4 regions of the Pseudomonas izuensis genome follow, and region 2 is predicted to be linked to each of the others. Evidence: predicted binding sites of a transcription regulator. Region 2 holds the regulator's gene; each other region holds the start of a gene.

Region 1 (3,733 bases), 140 kb from region 2:
CGATGCGCCACTGCATCACGTCGCCATGCCGGACAGTATGTCGAGTTCGCCACTGGTGGCTTGCCTTGATCCGCGGGTCGATGAGCAAGTGGTGCAGGATCAGATGCAGAATCCGCCTTCTGAACCGACTTCCGAGCCGCAGCCGCAAACCGATGCACCTCCAGAGGAACCGGATTCGGGAAGGGAGCAAAGTTTCACCGAGGCCAGGCCATAACACTCAGGCATAAAAAACGGGCAGTCACCGCAAAGGGGCTGCCCGTTTTTGTTGGCGCGTTATATCAGAAGTCGTCTTTGTCGAAGCGCCGTGCTTCGCGTTGCAGCTGATAGACGAACCGCTCGACCTGCCGCTGCACCAGGCCGCTCATGTTATGGAAGCGTACACCGGCGAAGGTGGTGGAGATTCTTTCTTCGAAGTGCAGGTAGCGCAGTTCGACCGGCGCGGTCATCTTGCCGAAGGGCAGGGCAGCCATGAAACGATCATAGACCTGGCCCAGCTGCAGGTTGCCGGTGATGTCGCCGGCGAAGCGCAATTTGCAACCGGTGGCCGAGATGTCCAGTAACTTGCCGCTGATCGGTGCCTTGAGTTTCTCGCCATCCAGGTCGACGTCGACCAGTTGCGCCAGCTTCAGCGCTGCACGGAACGCATTGCGGCGCTGGTGATAGACCACTTCGTCGGGCAGCGTGCCACGGTAGCAACGACTGCCACCGGATTCGTCGATGGATAACGGGCCATTGCTTTCCCAGGCAATGCGCACACCCTCATGGAAGCCTTCGACCTTGAACGGCTCGCCAGCCAGCAGGTAGCGCTCGCCATCGCGGGGAATCATTTCGTCCAGAGCGATCATGTTGCGATCACGGTCGACGTCCACCAGATAGCTCTGGAAGCGCTGGCTGCGCTCATGGAACGTGATGATCAGCGGGTCATGGCTTTCTTGCAGCTGGCGAAGGTTGCCGGAGATTTCCAGGGGCGTGCTGAGCACCTTGGGTGGCTGCGGAGCATCGTCCGCATTTAAGGCATTGGACACGGTTAATCAATCTCCAGACAAATTTTGACTACGGCTGGCCAGCATTTTGCCAGCATGTTTCGCGTCTTGATAGAGCGTGCTCATCGACAGGCTCAAGCCTGACTGAGCGTGCGCGGTTTCACAAGCTTGGAAAATGATCCGCTGGCGTCATACAGCGCTGGAGGTTCACCGCCGGTAAGGATCTTCAGCTGATTGGCCGTGGCGGCCTGCTGCACCAGTATCGACTGGCCGTTGTTGACATTGATGGCTTGGCATTGGGCCAACAGGTCGGTCAGCACATCGCTTTGCGCCAGCAGCGCCGGGCCGACGCTCGACTGGCTGGCCAGTTGCTCCAGACCGCTACGATTGGTGGGCAGGTTGAGGCTGGCGAGGATTTCGCTGCGCTTGCGGCCATGCTGCTCAAGCAAAATGATCAAGGCCTGCTTTTGCGCCAGGATCTCCTCAAGCAGGTACATGTCGCGACCATGCAAGGCGAGGGATTCAGTACGCAGTAATTCCAGCAGTTGTTGCGCTGGAGCAAAATCGTCGGTGATCAGTTGCAGCAAATTGGTGTCGTGCATGGCTGGCCTTGGGTTTTAAGCGTCCAAAAGCCTGGCGCGGGCCGTGGCCTAGCGCTGGGCTTCGAAGTTGAGCAGTTTGCTGGCTACACGGTTGCTGTCGACTTTATAGCTGCCATCGGCAATCGCTGCTTTCAACTCGGCCACACGGGCTTTGTCGACGGCAGGCTGATCGCGCAGCGTATCAGTGACCTTCTGCAACTGTTGAGCCTCATTGCTGAGATGTACCGATTCCCCGACTGTAGCCGTACCGGCCTGCTCGGCCTGGGTATTCAGCGGCGCGGATTTGCCGGTATCGGCAGTGTCCTTGGCAGCGCTGGTACGAGTACTGCCCGTCAGTGACGAGGAGCTGTTCAAACGGCTGAAATCGATGACCATGATAAAAAACCTCTGGGAATTTGGACGCTTGCCATGTTTTCGGCCATTCCCCGTAAAACTTTAGGCCCAATTATCAATAGAGCTCGCGCGCGCCAGCGCTTGCCCTGCATGGAGCACAGTTTAGGGAACAGCCATGGCCAGCGCCACATCTTCACGAACAAAGAGCCCAGCATGGCCGCTTACATTGAAACCTCCACCTGGCCCGGCGCGGTGACCTGCGCCTTGATAACGCGTTGGGAGTTGAGGTTTTTCACCCGGATCTGTTCGCTCATACCGCCGTTGGACAGTGCTTCGCCAGGCATGCGCACGCTGAGCGTGCCACTGCGGGCGGTAATGACCACTTGATCACCCTTGCGAATGACTTCCGCCTGTTCGAGGTGCACCAGTGTGATGACCTGGTCGGCGACCATTGGTCGGGTAAGCCGTTGCCCGACTGCCTGGTCCATGGAGGTCAGGTAACCCTGGTTGATCGCGCTGATGTCCCGCTCGCGCAAAATGACATCTCCAGGCTCGACAATGCCGGCGCGCCGCAAGGGGCGGGTGGTGGTCACGACATCGCGAAACAGGCGGACTTGAGCAGGTACGAAGACTGTCCAAGGGGAAGCGCCCTCGCAACGCACCTTGACCGTGACCCGCCCCAACGGCTTGGCCGGACTCTCCAGCGAGGCTGTCAATTCCTTGTCGCACATCGGCATGCGTAGGCGCGGGTCGAGTTGGTTGACCTGAATTTCGTAACGACCTTCCGTTTGACTGGTGGCCAGATAGTCTTCTACGGTGAATTCAAGAAAGCCCTGAGTGACGCCGATAAGCATGTCAGGCAAGGTAACCGCGTCAGCAAGGGCAGGGCTGCCAGCGTTGAACAGGCAAACAGCCGCTAACACGCCGAGCAATTTGCGGCAGGGTGTGGTCAGGCGTCGAAAAAATGTCGGTTCTGTGTTCATAACGATTAAAAAAGCAAGCGCCGTGCCGTTTAGTGATGAAGGTGCGTCGCAACAACACTTGGCGTTGGTGTAGGAGTCTGGGCATGGCTGGTGTAATGGATTCGGTGAACCAGCGCACGCAACTGGTGGGGCAGAATCGCCTTGAGCTGTTGTTGTTCCGTCTCGACGGCCAACAGCTGTACGGGATCAACGTATTCAAGGTTCGGGAGGTGTTGCAATGCCCCAAACTGACGCTGATGCCCAAGTCCAGTCCTGTCGTGTGCGGCGTGGCGAACATTCGGGGGGCGACCATTCCGATCCTTGATCTGGCAATGGCGACCGGCTCCGGTGCTTTGAAGGACAAGAACAATCCCTTCGTGATCATTACGGAGTACAACACCAAGACCCAAGGGTTCCTGGTGCGCTCGGTGGAGCGCATCGTCAACATGAACTGGGAGGAGATTCATCCGCCACCCAAGGGGACCGGTCGCGATCACTACCTGACGGCGGTGACGCGGGTCGACAATCAGTTGGTCGAAATCATCGACGTCGAGAAGGTGCTGGCGGAAGTGGCGCCGACACCGGAAGCGATTTCCGTCGGCGTGGTGGATGTCGAAACACAGCACAAGGCGCTTTCGTTGCGCGTGCTGACGGTCGACGATTCGTCGGTGGCGCGCAAGCAGGTCACGCGTTGTCTGCAAACAGTCGGTGTCGAAGTGGTGGCGTTGAACGATGGCCGGCAAGCGCTGGATTACCTGCGCAAACTGGTCGACGAGGGCAAGAAGCCGGAAGAAGAGTTCCTGATGATGATCTCCGACATCGAGATGCCGGAGATGGACGGGTACACCCTGAC
Region 2 (3,733 bases):
TGCGCAGGATGTCGAATACGTTCTCGGCGATGTGGCAGCACTCCACCAGCTCGTTGAGCTGGAGGAAGCCGGCGCCCCCTTTTACAGTGTGAAAACCGCGAAAAATTGCATTGAGCAAGTCCGCATCATCCGGCCGGCTTTCCAGCTCGACCAGTTGCTCGGACAGTTGCTCTAGAATCTCGCCGGCCTCAACCAGGAAATCCTGAAGGATCTCTTCATCGGCGCCGAAGCTCATTAATGGTGTGCTCCTAACAGGTTTAAAAACCCAAAAAACCTAAAATTCCGAACCCTAAAAACCCAGGCTGGATAGCAAATCGTCCACATCGTCCTGACCGGACACAACGTCTTCTCTTTTATCGGCATGAATCTGCGGACCTTCACCCTGAGAGAGATGTTTTTGTGGATCTTTTTCGGCAAGCATCGCATCACGGTCATGTTCGATGCCCGCAAAGCGGTCCACCTGGCTGGCCATGAGTACGAGCTTGAGCAGGTTGCTTTCAACTTCGGTGACCAGTTGGGTCACACGCTTGATCACTTGACCTGTGAGGTCCTGGTAATCCTGGGCAAGCAGGATGTCATTGAGATTGCTCGACACCGCGCGGCCGTCCTCGGCGCTGCGTGTCAGGAAGCCGTCGACCCGGCGCGCCAGTTCGCGGAACTCTTCAGCCCCGACTTCGCGACGCATGAACCGTCCCCAGTCGGTGCTCAGGGCCTGGGCTTCTTCGCTCAGGCGACTGACCAGCGGCGTGGCGTTTTCCACCAGGTCCATGGTGCGGTTGGCCGCGGCCTCGGTCAGCTTGACCACATACCCCAGACGCTCGGTGGCATCGGTGATCTGTGACACTTCCTCGGCTTGCGGCATGTGCGGGTCGATCTGGAAATTGACGATCGCACTGTGCAACTCGCGGGTGAGCTTGCCCACTTCCTGATACAGGCCGCGGTCACGGGTCTGGTTGAGCTCATGGATCAATTGCACAGCATCGCCGAACCTGCCTTTTTCAAGGCTCGCGACCAGTTCGACGGCGTGTTTTTTCAAGGTCGATTCAAAATCGCCCTGCGAAGATTCGTTATGCCCCATAGCTCCCCCGTGGCGCAGTTCAACCGATGCGTTCGAAAATCTTCTCGATTTTTTCTTTCAACGCCTGGGCCGTGAAGGGTTTGACCACATAGCCGTTTACACCGGCCTGGGCCGCTTCGATGATCTGCTCGCGCTTGGCTTCAGCGGTCACCATCAGCACCGGCAGGTGCTTGAGCTTTTCATCGGCACGCACGTGGCGCAGCAGATCGATACCGGTCATGCCAGGCATGTTCCAGTCCGTTACCAGAAAGTCGATGCTCCCGCTGTTGAGTACCGGAATGGCGGTAGTGCCATCGTCGGCCTCGACCGTGTTGGTGAACCCCAGGTCACGCAACAGGTTTTTTATGATCCGCCGCATCGTTGAGAAGTCATCAACGATGAGGATTTTCATGTTCTTGTCCAATTCGACCTCCAAGCAGACTAAAACGCGCCCAGCACCTGGACGCGCCATTTCAATCAATCTGGCAAAGCACTCGATGACTGTCTGGAGTACAGCGGATCGAGACCGGCGCGGTTCATCACCCCACCAGCCACGTCGCAGTGCCCCCACACTGCCTTCAGCGCGCTCGCCACTCTCCCAAACGCCCCCGCAAACGGGCCGCGCACTGGCTGTGTAACTGGCTGACCCGAGATTCGCTGACCCCCAGGACCTCACCGATTTCCTTGAGGTTCAACTCTTCGTCGTAGTACAGCGCCAACACCAGTCGCTCACGCTCCGGCAAATTGGCAATCGCGTCCGCCAGCGCCGCCTGGAAGCGTTCATCTTCCAGATCGCGTGACGGTTCGAGATGAGCACTCGCGCCATCCTCGTGCAGCCCTTCGTGTTCGCCGTCCTGCAACAGATCGTCGAAACTGAATAACCGGCTGCCCAGGGTGTCGTTCAAAATCCCGTAATAATCGTCGAGACTCAATTGGAGTTCGGCCGCAACTTCGTGATCTTTAGCGTCACGGCCGGTTTTAGCTTCAATCGAGCGAATGGCGTCGCTGACCATGCGGGTATTGCGGTGGACCGAACGTGGCGCCCAGTCCCCCTTGCGCACTTCGTCGAGCATGGCGCCGCGGATACGGATGCCCGCGTACGTTTCGAAACTCGCGCCTTTGCTGGCGTCGTATTTGGTCGACACTTCAAGCAGGCCGATCATCCCGGCCTGGATCAGGTCTTCGACCTGGACGCTGGCCGGCAGGCGCGCCAGCAAGTGGTAGGCAATGCGTTTGACCAGTGGCGCGTAACGCTCGATCAGCTCGTACTGCGCGTCACGCGCCGACTTCTTGTAGAGGTTGTAACCGCTGGCTGTCATAGCACCGGTCCTGCCGTCTGTTGCACGAGGCGCTCGACGAAAAACTCCAGGTGCCCGCGCGGGTTGGCCGGCAGCGGCCAGGTATCGACCTTTTGTGCGATTGCCTTGAAGGCCAGCGAGCACTTGGAACGCGGAAAGGCTTCGTAGACGGCACGTTGTTTCTGCACGGCCTTGCGTACGCTTTCGTCGTAAGGCACGGCGCCGACGTATTGCAGGGCGACGTCGAGGAAGCGGTCCGTGACCTTGGTCAACTTGGCAAACAGGTTGCGACCTTCCTGCGGGCTCTGCGCCATGTTCGCCAGGACGCGGAAGCGGTTCATGCCGTAATCGCGGTTGAGCAATTTGATCAAGGCGTAGGCGTCGGTGATCGAAGTCGGTTCGTCGCAGACCACCAGCAATACTTCCTGTGCCGCGCGCACAAAGCTGACTACCGAGTCACCAATACCCGCAGCGGTGTCGATCACCAGCACGTCGAGGTTGTCGCCGATGTCGCTGAACGCCTGGATCAGGCCGGCATGCTGCGCCGGGCTCAAATGAACCATGCTCTGGGTGCCGGACGCGGCCGGCACGATGCGGATGCCGCCAGGCCCCTGCAACAGCACGTCGCGCAGCTCGCAGCGGCCTTCGATCACGTCGGCCAGGGTACGTTTGGGTGTCAGGCCCAGCAGAACGTCGACGTTCGCCAGCCCCAGGTCGGCGTCCAGCAGCATGACGCGCCGGCCAAGCTCAGCCAAAGCCAGGGACAAGTTCACTGACACGTTAGTTTTCCCGACGCCACCTTTGCCGCCGGTCACCGCGATCACCTGTACGGGATGCATGCTGCCCATGTTATTTCTTTACCTTGTCTTGCATAGACGGAGGCCACATTACTGGCTGCGCGTTCGCAAATGGAACAATGCATGGCAGACCATCGATGTAGGTACAAAAACTATTCATTTTCACCTCAGCCTACCTGTTTGGTCGGGCTGTGGTAGATATCAGCGAACATGTCAGCCATGGCTTCTTCGCTGGGCTCTTCCTGCATTTGCACGCTAACGGCCCGACTGACCAGTTGATGACGACGCGGCAGATGCAAATCATCCGGGATCCGCGGGCCGTCGGTCAGGTAGGCCACCGGCAATTCATGGCTGATGGCCAGGCTCAACACCTCGCCCAGACTCGCCGTTTCATCCAGTTTAGTCAGGATGCAGCCAGCGAGCCCGCAACGCTTGTAACTGTGATAAGCGGCGGTTAGAACCTGTTTCTGGCTGGTGGTTGCCAGGACCAGGTAATTTTTTGACTTGATGCCACGCCCGGCCAGGCTTTCAAGCTGCATGCGCAGGGCCGGATCGCTGGCTTGCAGGCCGGCGGTATCGAT
Region 3 (3,733 bases), 850 kb from region 2:
GTGACGGCCACGCTGGTGGCCGGTTCAGTCAGCAGTATTGTCAGTGGGGGTGTACAGGCCGGGGCGCACGTTGCCGGTGGTGCCGCCAGTGCCATGACCCAGGTCGCGGGCACGGCAGCTGCCAATACCGACAGCGATCAGTTCGGCTATTACATCGACAGCCTGTTTCGCGATGATCGTCCGACCGCCGTCAGCGATGATGCTGCCCGCGGCACCGTAACGCGTATCTTCATTCGTTCCTTGAACAACAATGGCCAACTGGCCGCCGAGGACCGTACCTACCTTGCACAACTTGTCGCGCAGCGGACCAACCTGACCCAGGCGGATGCCGAGCGTCGCGTCGATGAGGTCTACGCCCGCACGCAAAAAGCCGTGGCCGACACCAAACTGGCGGCACAACAAGCTGCCGACACCGCCGCCAAAGTCGCCGCCTGGACCACCTTGTGGATGTTTGTCGCGCTGTTGTTCGGCGCGTTTTTCGCCAGCCTCGCCGCAACGTTCGGCGGTCGTCGTCGGGATGCCGTGGTGTATCTGGAAACCGACACTTATGTGACCACTGCACCTGTTCGCTAAACCAGGAGAATTATCATGCGTTCATTACTGCTGTTCTTTCTCGGCGTGCCGATCCCGATCATTATTTTGATTGCGTTGTTCATGCACTGATAGATAGTTGCGCCGCTTCCGCCTTTTGGTAGAAGCGGCCTTTTAGCCTCTGGGACTGATAGTGCCTGTTGATCCATTCGCGAGCAGGCTCGCTCCCACAGGAGAATGCGATCAACTGTGGGAGCGAGCCTGCTCGCGAAGAGGTCAGATCTGACGAAGCAAATCTGTCAGTCAATCGGCGTATCGATAAACACCTCAAGCCCCTCGGCATAGTCAGTGAACGCAGCGATCCTCGGGAATTGCTCAATCGGCACCTGATCCGGCAACACATAATGGGTAAAGCTCCACGCCACCGCGAGGGTGATGCCAGCCTGGTCAATCGAGCCATCCGTTTTCAACGGTTGCTTTTCCAGTTCCCGCTCCAGCGCCTTATAGGCTGCCGCGAGTTGCCCCTCGACTCGCTCGACCCACGGCTTATATTGAATTTCCGCTGGCCGCAGGTTGCGCTCGTAATATAGCTGCACCGACTTTTCGCTCGCCGCCAGCGCCAGTCCGATCAGGCGCAGCGAGCGCAGGCGCTGTTCGATGCCCGTGGGCATCAAGCTGCGGTCAGGGCTGGCCAGGGTTTCCAGGTAGTCGATGATCAGGGTGGAGTCCATCAATACTTCACCATCATTCAGCACCAGGGTCGGTGCCTTGACCACCGGGTTGATTTGCTGGAACTGCTCGAAGGTCCTGAACACCGAGACCGATTCGTGCGCAAGATCGATGCCCAGTCGCTTGGCAGAGATGGCCACGCGCCGCACAAAGGGAGAATCCAGCATGCCGATCAGCTTCATTTAACCGCTCCTTGATATGGCCATTTCGGGAGGAACAACCTTAGCCAAGCCTGCGCGACCTGCAAGCGGGGGCCCTGCCGCGCAGCCGTTTGTCTTCTATATACCTCCCCTGAATGGAATTTCTTGCTATAAACGCACTCCGATATCCGCCTGGATGCCTGTCATAGAGCATTTTCGAGGCCTTGTCGGACAAATTCGCTGTCTTTTCAGTTGCTGAGGCCTCAAGTCGGCCTTAGACTGCCGCCCCTCGTAAATTGAGTGCCGGGTGGCGCTTGGAACAAATGGCGCCTTTCCGATGGCCTGCCCAGGTCCGCCGGAACGCTCCCTTATTCGCCTTAATGCACGTTTTTTTATAGAGATATCAATGACAAAGGACAAGTTGCTGGCCATGCCGGCGGATGACTACATGAATGCCGAGCAACATGCTTTTTTCTCCGAGCTGTTGCAGAACATGAAAGTCGAAACCCATGAGCGCATCGAACAGAACCGCATCGCCATCGAGAGCCTGGACACCCCGGCCGATCCGGCTGACGCGGCGTCCGTGGAAGAAGAGCGCACCTGGCTGGTGAACGCGATCGATCGCGATCAGCGCATGCTGCCTCAGTTGGAACAAGCTTTGGAGCGTATTAAAGAAGACAGCTTCGGCTGGTGCGACGACAGTGGCGAGCCTATCGGCCTCAAGCGCCTGCTGATCAGCCCGACCACCAAGTACTGCATCGAAGCTCAGGAACGTCACGAACAGATCGACAAGCACCAGCGTCAGGCCTGATTCGGCGTCGCCCCCATCGCGGGCAAGCCCACTCCCACAGGATCATCGTGAACCCTGTGGGAGCAGGCTTGCCCGCGATGCTTTTTGTCGTCCGCGAAATTTTCTGTTGATTTGCCGCAACACCCGCGACTAAAGGCTTATGGATAATGGCCTTTTGGTGGCGTTCAATGCGAAAACAACAATTAGAAGATGTTTGGGGTGATTACGATGACGAGAGACGGCTCTGCGGTTGCAGCGGTGCCTGCGCCAATACGTTTGCCGAAAAACCGCTGGCTGACACCGACGTTGCAGAGCATCGCCCTGATGCTGTTGCTATGTGGCATGACGCTCGGGGGCTGGCCGCTGTATGTTGGCCTGCCACTGGCTGTGCTGATTGTCTGGCTGCCGCGCCTGCGGTCACGCGCAGCCCCTGAAGCCGCGCCTGCCGATACGGCCGACACCATCGGCGCGTTGACCCGCGATCTTTCCTTCACCACCAGTCATAACGCACTGTCCGCCGCCGGCGTGGCCTTTTCGGTCAAGCAACTGGCGGACAAACTGCAATCGCAACTCGGCGCCGCAGCACAAATCGTCAGCAATGCCGAAGTGATGATCGCCACCGAACGGGCCACTTCGACCCTGAGTCGCGAGGCGCTTGGCGCCGCGAGTGAGGCGCACCAGAGTGGCGCGGCCGGGCGAAGCGAGTTGATCGAGTCGATTGCGCGGATGCACCGACTCAGCGAGCGGGCCAATAGCAGCCGTGAATTGATCGAAGCCCTGAGCCTGCGCAGTGACGACATCCAGCGCGTAACCCTGGTCATCCAGTCCATCGCCAGCCAGACCAACCTGTTGGCCTTGAACGCTGCAATCGAAGCGGCGCGGGCTGGAGAACACGGTCGTGGCTTTGCGGTGGTGGCCGACGAGGTGCGCGGTCTCGCCGCGCGCACGGCGACCGCGACCGGCGAAGTCGGCGAGATGGTGGCCGATATCCAGCAACGCACGGCACAAGTGGTGGAGCAGATCCGCCAGCTGTCCAGTGACCTCGACATCGGTGTCGAGCAGGTCGAGCACACCGGGCAGCACCTGGAAAACATCGCCCGCCTGGCAGCCAGCGTCGAAGGCCAGGTCGGGGAAATTGCCCGCGGTGCCGAAACCAATCGCGAACAACTCGATAGCCTGTTTCACGCCATCGAGCAGATGCGCAGTGACCTGGCCATCAGCGATCAACAGACCCGGCGCCTGGCCGAGGCCGCGGTACAGATGGAAGGCCAGGCCGAAACCATCAGCGAACGCCTGGCCGAGGTTGGGTTGGACGAGTATCACCAGCGAATCTATGACCTGGCCCGGGAAGGCGCGAGTCAGATCGCGGCGCGTTTCGAAGCGGACATCGAGGCCGGTCGCGTCAGCCTCGATGACCTGTTCGACCGCAATTACCAGGCGATTGCCGGCACCAGCCCGGCCAAGTACCAGACGCGCTTCGATCGCTACACCGATCAGGTATTGCCGGCGATCCAGGAACCGCTGTTGCCGCGCCATGAAGGCC
Region 4 (3,733 bases), 410 kb from region 2:
TACACCATGGCTGCCGACATCAAGCAGGAAATCATGAAGGCCTACGACGTTCAGTCCGCTGACGGCGTTGCTTTCCGTGGCGCATTCCTGATCGACGACAAAGGCGTTGTTCGCTCGCAGATCATCAACGACCTGCCACTGGGCCGTAACATGGAAGAGTTGCTGCGTCTGGTCGACGCTCTGCAATTCCACGAAGAGCACGGCGAAGTCTGCCCTGCCAACTGGAAAAAAGGCGACAAGGGCATGAACGCTTCGCCAGAAGGCGTTGCGGCTTACCTGACCGAGCACGCTGCCGCGCTGTAAGGCACACTCCAGGTACAAAAAAACCGGCCCTCGAGGCCGGTTTTTTTATGCGCGGTATAAACCTGGAACTCTGAACCTCTGTAGGAGCGAGCTCGCTCGCGATGGATTCAATAACACCACGGGAAACCAGCTTGCCCGCGTTATCGTTCACGACCATCGCGAGCGAGCTCGCTCCTACAAAGAACAATCAGTCGTCGAAGTCTTCCCAGCCGCCCATCTGTTTCCAGCGATTGACGATGCCGCAGAACAGCTCGGCGGTCTTCTCGGTGTCGTAACGAGCCGAGTGGGCCTCGCGACCATCGAAATCGATATCGGCGGCCTGACAGGCTTTGGCCAGCACCGTTTGGCCATAGGCCAGGCCGGCGAGGGTGGCCGTGTCGAAGCTGGAGAACGGGTGGAACGGATTGCGCTTCATGTCCAGGCGCGCAACGGCGGCGTTCAGGAAGCCCAGGTCGAAACTGCTGTTGTGACCGACCAGAATCGCACGTTTGCAACCATTGGCCTTGAGCGCCTTGCGTACGCCACGGAAGATATCGTTCAGGGCCGACTCTTCACTCACGGCCATGCGCAGCGGGTGATCGAGCTTGATCCCGGTGAACTCCAGGGCTGCCGCTTCGACGTTGGCGCCTTCGAAAGGCTCGACCCGGAAGAAGTAGGTGTGATCAGGGTAAACAAATCCCTTTTCATCCATGGCGATAGTGGTCGCGGCGATTTCCAGCAAGGCGTCGGTGGCCGAGTTGAAGCCACCGGTTTCTACGTCGACGACAACGGGCAGGTAACCACGGAATCGGGCGGCCATTGGATGACGGGAACCGCCTCCGCCGCCTTGACCTTCCTGTTCGTCGTCGAAATGGTCTTCACTCACGCGTGTTCCTCCAGCAGGCGCCAGCGCAGTTTTTCACCGGCGCGCAGCGGGATAACGGTCAGCTCGCCAAACGGCAGGCTGCTTGGGGCGGTCCACTCTTCGCGGACCAGGGTGATGCGATCGGTGTTGGCCGGCAGGCCATAGAACCGAGGCCCGTTAAGGCTGGCGAAGGCTTCGAGCTTGTCCAGCGCATTGCGCTGTTCAAAGGCTTCGGCATACATCTCGATCGCAGCAAAAGCGGTGTAGCAGCCGGCACAGCCGCAAGCGGCTTCCTTGGCGTGCTGGGCGTGGGGTGCCGAGTCCGTGCCGAGGAAGAACTTTTCACTGCCGCTTGTAGCGGCATCGAGCAGGGCCTCCTGGTGCGTGTTGCGCTTGAGAATCGGCAGGCAATAGAAGTGCGGCCGAATCCCGCCCACCAGCATGTGGTTGCGGTTGTACAGCAGGTGATGCGCGGTGATGGTTGCGCCAACGTTGGCCGAGGCCGAATTGACGAACTGCACGGCGTCAGCGGTGGTGATGTGTTCGAACACCACTTTGAGGGTCGGGAAGCGCTCGACCACGCGACGCATGTGCTCATCAATGAAGATTTTTTCGCGGTCGAACACGTCGACATCGCCGCGGGTGACTTCACCGTGGATCAACAAGGGCATTCCGACTTCGGCCATGGCTTCCAGGGCAGGGAAGATCTTGTCGATGCTGGTGACGCCAGAATCCGAGTTGGTGGTCGCGCCGGCCGGGTACAGCTTGGCGGCGTGAATGAAACCGCTGGCCTTGGCCTCGCGAATTTCTTCAGGCTGGGTGCGGTCGGTCAGGTACAGGACCATCAGCGGTTCGAACTGGCTGCCGGCCGGGCGGGCAGCGAGGATCCGCTGGCGATAGCCGTCGGCCTCAGCCGCATTGCGGACCGGAGGTACCAGGTTGGGCATGATGATGGCGCGACCAAAGGTGCGCGCAACATCCGCGACGGTATTGGTCAACACAGCACCATCGCGAAGATGTATATGCCAGTCGTCGGGACGCAGCAGGGTCAGGCGGTCGGACATGAGGGGATTCCAGGCGGGTCAAACTGAGGGGAATGCTACCGGAAAAGACTCTTGCAGGCACTCGCTATCAAGTTTTGCGGCAAGCTTCCGATATCCAACAGGTATGCCGTAAACATCTGTGTGTCGGTCTTTTTGTTGTAGAAGCCAGTGGAGCCTCCCGTGCGCCAGCGTTATTTAGCCTTGCTCAGTGTGTTTGCCAGCCTTCCTGCAATGGCGCTCACTTTCCAGACCCGTCTGGAGAGCATTGAGTGGACGGTCGAAGGCGACAAGTTCGAGTGCCGCCTGACCCAGCCGATCACCGACTTCGGCTCAGGGCAGTTCGTGCGTCGTGCAGGCGAACAGGCGACGTTTCGTCTGAATGCCTACAACGCCATGATGGGCGGAGGTTCGGCCACCTTGCTGGCCGCCGCCGCGCCTTGGCAGCCGGGACGGGGCGATATCAATCTGGGCACGGTGAGAATCGGCAGCGGCAACGTGTTGTTCAACAGCTCACAGGCCCAGGCCGGTCGTTTGATCAGCGGCTTGATGGATGGGCGCAGTCCGGTGGTCCGCCATTCCTCGGGCGATGGCCGGGTATCGGAAGTGCGCCTGTTACCGGTCAGGTTTAACAAGGCGTTTGCCGACTATCAGGGGTGCGTAGCCAAGCTGTTGCCGCAGAATTTCGATCAGGTGAAACAGTCGGAAGTCGGCTTCCCCGGCGGGGGTATCGAACTGGATGCTGCCGCGAAAGCCAGGCTGCAGGTGATGCTTGAGTACATGAAGGCCGATCCGACGGTCAATCACATCGAGCTCGACGGACATTCCGACAACAGCGGCAATCGCCTGACCAACCGCGATCTGTCACGCCGCAGGGCCCTGGCGGTCATGGAGTTCTTCAAGGCCAACGGCATCCAGGAGTCGCAGATCACGATGCGCTTCCATGGCGAGCGTTACCCGCTGGCGCCCAATACCAACAACGCCAACCGTTCGAAGAACCGCCGGGTTGCGGTGCGTCTGGAACGAGGTGCGCCACCGGAGCAAGTGGCTCCCCAAGCCACGAAGCCGGGTACCTCGGCAACGACATGACGTGTTGGTCATCGTCGCGCCCTCGACAGAATCTGTCGCTTCGTCGTCATAAGCTGTCGCGCCACTGTAAATTATCCTGCATGAGCGGTAGACTTCACGGCTTTCCGTAGAACCCCGTGGAGTGATGGCATGGCGGACGTAAACAAGGTTGTTCTGGCGTATTCCGGCGGCCTGGACACTTCGGTGATCCTCAAGTGGCTGCAGGATACTTATAACTGTGAAGTGGTGACCTTCACCGCTGACCTGGGTCAGGGCGAAGAGGTCGAACCGGCACGCGCCAAGGCTCAGGCCATGGGCGTGAAAGAGATCTACATCGACGACTTGCGCGAAGAATTCGTGCGCGATTTCGTTTTCCCGATGTTTCGCGCCAACACCGTTTATGAAGGCGAGTACCTGCTGGGTACTTCCATCGCTCGTCCGTTGATCGCCAAACGCCTGATCGAAATCGCCAACGAAA

What was found. The regulator FliA, encoded in region 2, starts transcription of late flagellar genes. The targets are predictions, from matches to a motif close to CTAAAGTTTNNNNNNNNNNNGCCGNTAA.
Region 1: a site for FliA is predicted at 1,997-2,024, ahead of flgM (flagellar biosynthesis anti-sigma factor FlgM). Genes of this name have one in related genera too.
Region 3: a site for FliA is predicted at 2,341-2,368, ahead of LAB08_RS18940 (methyl-accepting chemotaxis protein). Genes of this name have one in related genera too.
Region 4: a site for FliA is predicted at 2,278-2,305, ahead of LAB08_RS24820 (flagellar protein MotY). Genes of this name have one in related genera too.

The regions. Positions count from the first base shown of each region.
Region 1 is NZ_AP017423.2:5,299,133-5,302,865, reverse strand. Features, by position in the region: gene LAB08_RS23560 (MFS transporter) at 1-214, shown strand, start outside; gene LAB08_RS23555 (flagellar brake protein) at 279-1,025, opposite strand; gene LAB08_RS23550 (flagella synthesis protein FlgN) at 1,118-1,585, opposite strand; gene flgM (flagellar biosynthesis anti-sigma factor FlgM) at 1,634-1,960, opposite strand; gene flgA (flagellar basal body P-ring formation chaperone FlgA) at 2,140-2,901, opposite strand; gene LAB08_RS23535 (chemotaxis protein CheV) at 2,985-3,733, shown strand, end outside.
Region 2 is NZ_AP017423.2:5,161,611-5,165,343, forward strand. Features, by position in the region: gene LAB08_RS22895 (chemotaxis protein CheA) at 1-235, opposite strand, end outside; gene LAB08_RS22900 (protein phosphatase CheZ) at 290-1,078, opposite strand; gene LAB08_RS22905 (chemotaxis response regulator CheY) at 1,098-1,469, opposite strand; gene fliA (RNA polymerase sigma factor FliA) at 1,636-2,376, opposite strand; gene fleN (flagellar synthesis regulator FleN) at 2,373-3,203, opposite strand; gene flhF (flagellar biosynthesis GTPase FlhF) at 3,320-3,733, opposite strand, start outside.
Region 3 is NZ_AP017423.2:4,308,801-4,312,533, reverse strand. Features, by position in the region: gene LAB08_RS18955 (hypothetical protein) at 1-573, shown strand, start outside; gene LAB08_RS18950 (glutathione S-transferase) at 831-1,442, opposite strand; gene LAB08_RS18945 (TraR/DksA family transcriptional regulator) at 1,807-2,211, shown strand; gene LAB08_RS18940 (methyl-accepting chemotaxis protein) at 2,401-3,733, shown strand, end outside.
Region 4 is NZ_AP017423.2:5,568,583-5,572,315, reverse strand. Features, by position in the region: gene LAB08_RS24835 (peroxiredoxin) at 1-303, shown strand, start outside; gene rnt (ribonuclease T) at 491-1,168, opposite strand; gene pyrC (dihydroorotase) at 1,165-2,211, opposite strand; gene LAB08_RS24820 (flagellar protein MotY) at 2,371-3,276, shown strand; gene LAB08_RS24815 (argininosuccinate synthase) at 3,406-3,733, shown strand, end outside.